Aridibaculum aurantiacum: one gene and its partner. The protein of the gene in region 1 interacts with the protein of each later gene in a pairwise test. Links are inferred from orthologs where the notes say so. Each region holds a gene or a part of one and is shown on either strand. Other genes may lie near its edges.

Region 1 (3,223 bases):
TCCCTGATGGAGATAGCCCTGATATAATCTTCTTGCTCCAGTACTTCGTTCAGCAGGTTTTCCAGTTCATCTAAAGATAGTCCACTTAGATCGTCGCGGCTGCCTTGTTCGGTAGTGGTAGTAGTGGTTGCTTTTTTCTTGGTTCCACCGGTGGTGTCGTCCATTAATATACCAGCACTTTCAAGTATATGATCATATGTATATACCGGGCAACCAAAGCGTACAGCCAACGCCAATGCATCGCTGGTACGGCTATCAATTTCTACTGTATCATGTTCACTGATGCAAACCAATTTTGAATAGAAAATACCTTCTTGCAGGTCGTTGATGATGATCTCTTGCAGGTCAACATTGAAGGCATTCATGAAGTTCTTCAGAAGGTCGTGGGTGAGAGGGCGGCTGGGTTGCATTCTTTCGAGCGCTACAGCTATTGCCTGTGCTTCAAAACCTCCGATCACAATAGGTAAACGGCGAAGACCATTTACTTCTCCTAATACCACAGCATAGGAATGAGTTTGAGTAATGCTATGCGACAACGCAACTATTTCCAGTTCTATTTTCTTCATACCATCAATAACTTCTGAATTAAGCGCAAATGTAAAGATTTAAGCTTTGCCTCCGTATTTTTTAAAGTGCAAAATTGCACACCCTGTTTCTTAAAAAATAAGGCCAACTTGTTCATTATAACTAAGTTTAGCGGACTGTACTTAGTTTGTTTACATTTGCAATCCTTAATAAAGGTTTACTATTTATATGATCAATGTTTCTTTTCCGGATGGTGCGGTAAGGCAGTATGAGCAAGGGGTTTCTGCAATGGATATTGCAAAATCTATAAGCGAAGGACTGGCGCGCAAAGTATTAGCAGCAAAAGTGAATGATGAAGTTTGGGATATGACCAGGCCTATCAATAATGATGTTTCGCTGAAACTACTAACGTGGGATGATTTAGATGGAAAAACCACTTTTTGGCATTCATCTGCCCACCTGATGGCTGAAGCTCTGGAAGCTGTTTTTCCTGGTGTGAAACTGGGTATTGGACCTGCTATTGAAAAAGGTTTTTACTATGATGTAGACCTTGGCGACAGGCAGATTACAGAAGAAGACCTGCGCAAACTTGAAGTGAAAATGGTTGAACTTGCTAAGCAAAACAGCCAGTACACAAGGAAAGAAATCAGTAAGAATGATGCTGTTTCTTATTTCACCGAAAAAGGTGATGAGTACAAACTGGAACTTATAGATGGTCTTGAAGATGGCCAAATCACTTTTTATACGCAAGGAAATTTTACAGACCTGTGCCGCGGACCACATATTCCGCACACTGGTTTTATAAAAGCTATTAAGCTTACAAACATAGCGGGTGCTTATTGGCGTGGTGATGAAAAACGTAAGATGCTTACACGTATCTATGGCGTTACATTTCCCAACCAGAAAGAGCTGGATGAATACCTGAAACTGCTGGAAGAAGCTAAGCTGCGTGACCATCGCAAGTTGGGTAAAGAACTGGAGCTATTTACTTTTTCAGAAAAGGTAGGTCTTGGGCTTCCGCTGTGGTTGCCTAAAGGAGCAATGCTTCGCGAAAGGCTGCAACAGTTTCTACAAAAAGCACAAATAGAAACGGGTTATTTACCTGTTATCACTCCACATATTGGCCATAAGAATTTATACATTACAAGTGGTCACTACGAGAAATATGGCAAGGATAGCTTTCAACCGATAGCTACACCGCAGGAAGGTGAGGAGTTCTTTCTGAAACCAATGAACTGCCCACACCACTGCGAAATATACAAAGCAAGTCCACGTAGTTATAAAGATCTTCCGCTTCGTCTTGCTGAGTTCGGCACCGTGTATCGTTACGAGCAACATGGCGAACTTCACGGGCTTACACGTGTGCGTGGATTTACCCAAGACGATGCTCACTTGTTCTGCATGCCTGAACAGGTAAAGGATGAATTCAAAAAAGTGATTGACCTGGTATTGTATGTATTCAATAGCCTGAGCTTTACTGATTATACTGCACAGATTTCATTGCGTAGCAGAGAAGATAGGAGCAAGTATATAGGCAGCGATGAGAACTGGGAGATAAGTGAAAGAGCTATCATTGAATCAGCGGAAGAAAAAGGTTTGCCAACTGTGATTGAATATGGTGAAGCTGCATTCTATGGACCTAAGCTTGATTTCATGGTGAAAGATGCTATAGGTCGTAAGTGGCAACTGGGAACTATCCAGGTTGATTACAATCTACCTGAACGTTTTGATCTTACTTATATAGGAGAAGACAATGCGAAACATCGTCCTGTAATGATCCATCGTGCGCCATTTGGTTCTATGGAACGTTTCATTGCGGTACTGATAGAACACTGTGCCGGAAAATTCCCGCTTTGGCTGGCACCTACGCAGGTTATGGTTTTACCTATCAGCGATAAATACATACCTTATGCTAAAGAAGTGGAGCAACAGCTAAGGCAAAAAGACATTCGCATAGTAACTGATGATCGCAACGAGAAGATCGGCAAGAAGATCCGCGAAGCAGAAATGAATAAAGTGCCTTACATGTTTGTGGTAGGAGAAAAGGAGATGAACGAAAGACAAGTTGCCATGAGAAAACAATCAAAAGGTGACATTGGCGTAAAATCTATAAACGAGGCATTAGAATTGTTACAGGAAGAGATTGATAGTAAAAGAGCATTTGAATAATTCTCTATATTTACAATATTGGTTATGGTTGTAATTAACCAGCGCCAGTTTCAAAAGCATATTTTTTTCAAACAAAAAAACACGTTCACTAAAAACCATTTAATGGCAGTTAACCAGAATTTCAGGGGAAGAAATCCCAATTTTCGTAGAGAACAACAACAAGAACATAGAACGAACCGAATGATACGGGTTCCGGAAGTAAGATTGGTTGGAGAAGGAATAGAACCCGGAGTATATCCCATAGAAAAGGCACTTGCCATGGCGGAAGCCCAGGCACTTGATCTTGTAGAAATTTCACCCAATGCAGCGCCGCCTGTTTGCCGCATCATCGATTACAAAAAGTTTTTGTATGAGAAGAAGCGTAAGGAAAAGGAGATGAAGGCGAATTCTAAGCAAAGCGAGGTGAAAGAGATCCGCTTCACGCCTAGTACCGATGATCACGATTTTGAATTCAAGACCAAACACGCAGAAAAGTTTCTTAAGGAAGGAAATAAAGTAAAAGCATACGTTCAGTTTAAAGGCCGTGCGA
Region 2 (3,100 bases), 640 kb from region 1 along the record:
ATGACTTCCCACGCAGAGTGGGATGAAGAGATGCTATGGTGTTGGCGACAATACTGTTGTGGCTTTCTGACGCGCCTGCCATGGCAAACACTTCACCATTAAAGTATTCGCTTTTATGCTCTGCCAGGCGTTCTTGCTCCAGGTAGTCCTGCTCGCTGATGTATTGTTTTGGAATGGCTGACATTTGTGACGTTTCAGCAAATTTACCAACTAAGGAGGAGAAAGCTGCTGATAAGAGAAAATGCAGATGAACGGAGCGTCGCAACCACTGCTTCATCAAGGTTGTGCCGTTGGTTACCACTACCTTTAGATTACTTTTACATTTTTAATTTTTTCCAAAGGTCATCACCCCTTACCTTTGCCGTCCCAAAAAAGTTCTTTCGATAGAAATAGTGAATTGGGAGTTTAGCTGTATTGGCTGAACGTTATCACCAAAAAAAGAAAACATGGCAAAAGAAATTACAGGCTACGTTAAGTTGCAATGTAAAGGTGGCCAGGCAAACCCTGCACCTCCAATTGGACCAGCCCTTGGTTCAAAAGGTCTAAACATCATGGAGTTCTGCAAGCAGTTCAATGCTAGAACTCAAGATAAAATGGGAAAAGTACTTCCTGTTTTGATCACCGTTTATGGCGACAAGTCTTTCGACTTCGTTATCAAAACTCCTCCTGCAGCTGTTCAGTTGATGGAAGCAGCAAAAATTCAAAGTGGTTCCAAAGAGCCTAACCGTAGTAAGGTTGGTAAAGTAACATGGGAGCAGGTAGATGCTATCGCTACTGATAAGATGGCTGACCTGAACTGTTTTACTAAGGAAAGCGCCATGCGTATGGTTGCCGGTACTGCTCGTAGCATGGGTCTTACTGTTGACGGTAAAGCTCCATGGGAAAATTAATTGATCATTCTTCTGTAAAGGAGAAACAAAACATCATTAAAAATGGCAATCACTAAGAAAAGAAAAGCTGTAGCAGCTAAGGTTGATAAAAATAAAGTTTACACACTTAAAGACGCAGCGTCTTTGGTGAAAGAAGTAAACTGCACAAAGTTTGACAGCTCTGTGGATGTACACGTTCGTTTGGGTGTAGATCCTAAGAAAGCTGACCAACAAGTGCGTGGTACGGTAACGCTTCCTCACGGAACTGGTAAAACAAAACGCGTATTGGTTCTTTGCACACCTGATAAAGAGGCTGCTGCAAGAGAAGCTGGTGCTGATTACGTAGGATTAGATGAATTCATTTCAAAAATCGACGGTGGATGGACTGATGTAGACGTTATTATCGCTACTCCGTCTGTAATGCCTAAGATCGGTCGTTTAGGTAAAGTGTTAGGTCCTCGTAACCTGATGCCAAACCCTAAAACAGGTACTGTTACTAACGATGTAGCCGGTGCTGTAAATGAAGTTAAGGGTGGTAAGATCGCATTCAAAGTTGATAAAGCTGGTATTATCCATGCTTCTATCGGCCGCGTATCTTTTGCTCCTGAAAAACTTGCTGAAAACGCTACTGAATTCGTTCAGGCAATCATAAAACTTAAACCATCTGCAGCTAAAGGTACTTACCTGAAAGGCTTAAGCATGGCTAGCACCATGAGCCCTGGTATCACTGTAGACACAAAATCATTCATCTAAGCCGGTCACGGTTTTAAACAAGCGTTATGACAAAGACTGAAAAAAATGAAGTGATTGAGCTTTTGAAAGAAAAGTTTAATCAATACAATAACTTCTACGTAACTGATACTGAATCTTTGACTGTTGCACAGGTTGGTAATCTTCGCCGTGCATGTTTTAGCAAAGACGTAGAAATGCAGGTGGCAAAGAATACTCTTATCCGCAAAGCACTAGAAGGTTTGGATGCTGAGAAATATGCTGGCGTTTATGATAGCCTTCATAAAGTAACTGCCCTGTTGTTTTCTGAAAATCCTAAAGAGCCGGCTCTTATCATCAGCTCTTTCCGCAAAGACAACAACAACCCAAAGCCTGTTCTGAAAGCTGCTTTCATCAATGGCGATGTGTACAGCGGTGACGAGAACCTGGTAACTCTAACTAAGATCAAGACTAAGAACGAATTGATCGGTGAGGTTATCGGATTGTTGCAATCACCTGCTAAGCGTGTATTGGCTGCTTTGTTGCACCACCACGAGCAAAAAGCTGAAGGTGCAACTACAGAAGCTCCTGCAACAGATGCAGCTGCTCCTGAAGCAAGTGCTCCTGAAGCACCAGCGGCTGAATAAATCTAAAGATTGAAGATGTGGCAAATGCCACGACTTCAAAATCAATTAAGATCTGATGGAAAGAGAGGTCTGATCCTTTTCAAATGCTCGCATTTCCAAATCAATAAAGAATATTTTTTTAATCATCCTCCGGAGCACTAAGCCGTGAAGGGGGGAAAAATTCAAACAAATGGCTGACGTAAAACAACTAGCTGAATCATTAGTAAGCTTAACAGTAAAGGAAGTACAAGAACTTGCTGATTTCCTTAAATCTGAGTACGGAATTGAACCAGCTGCTGCTGCAGTTGTAGTTTCTGGCGATGGTGGTGGCGGTGCTGCTGCTGTTGAAGAGAAAACTTCTTTCGACGTTATTTTGGTAAGCGCTGGTGCTTCTAAATTGAACGTTGTTAAGATCGTTAAAGATCTTTCTGGTCTTGGTCTGAAAGAAGCAAAAGACCTTGTTGATAGCGCTCCTAAGCCAATCAAAGAAGGTGTAGCTAAAGCAGAAGCTGAAGAAATTGCAGCTAAATTGAAAGATGCTGGTGCTGAAGTAGAAGTTAAGTAATTAGCTTTTCATAGTAAATATTAGAGGCTGTCTCCCAAGGAGCAGCCTCTTTTTATTATCACTCGTTACGGACTCTTAAGTGTAGGTGGTGACCAGCAGTTGAATAAATAGCAATAGTTGTTGCGACGCTCCTTTCAACAGGAGAGCATGAAGGAACTGTTGTTTCAATTTCTTTAGCGCATGACAGTTCATACACAACAAGAATTAGAAACCAAACACAAGAACATGTTTATAAACGATTTGTTTCTATATCACTTCCCAAACCTTCCCGTACTTCATTATTGATCAATGGTTTTGCCACTTCACCTTTTCTTCTCACTTTAGCATTCAAA

The links.
Region 2: the proteins of thrS (region 1) and rplA interact in binary tests that used the Escherichia coli proteins (3 or more experiments, as listed by UniProt). The link is inferred for Aridibaculum aurantiacum from one-to-one orthologs.

What each region holds. Positions count from the first base shown.
Region 1 is NZ_JAFEWC010000001.1:2,095,052-2,098,274, forward strand. The notes cover bases 330-3,223. They hold thrS (threonine--tRNA ligase), read left to right. Parts: upstream 330-753; coding sequence 754-2,694; downstream 2,695-3,223. Other genes in these bases: J4N22_RS08740 (bifunctional nuclease family protein), read right to left, coding at 330-566; infC (translation initiation factor IF-3), read left to right, coding at 2,797-3,223. Also shown: more of J4N22_RS08740, read right to left, coding at 1-329. UniProt on the Escherichia coli protein: Catalyzes the attachment of threonine to tRNA(Thr) in a two-step reaction: L-threonine is first activated by ATP to form Thr-AMP and then transferred to the acceptor end of tRNA(Thr). The rate-limiting step is amino acid activation in the presence of tRNA.
Region 2 is NZ_JAFEWC010000001.1:1,451,210-1,454,309, forward strand. The notes cover bases 7-2,777. They hold rplA (50S ribosomal protein L1), read left to right. Parts: upstream 7-932; coding sequence 933-1,622; downstream 1,623-2,777. Other genes in these bases: J4N22_RS06005 (Uma2 family endonuclease), read right to left, coding at 7-184; rplK (50S ribosomal protein L11), read left to right, coding at 447-890; rplJ (50S ribosomal protein L10), read left to right, coding at 1,649-2,224; rplL (50S ribosomal protein L7/L12), read left to right, coding at 2,394-2,768. Also shown: more of J4N22_RS06005, read right to left, coding at 1-6. UniProt on the Escherichia coli protein: One of the primary rRNA binding proteins, it binds very close to the 3'-end of the 23S rRNA. Forms part of the L1 stalk. It is often not seen in high-resolution crystal structures, but can be seen in cryo_EM and 3D reconstruction models.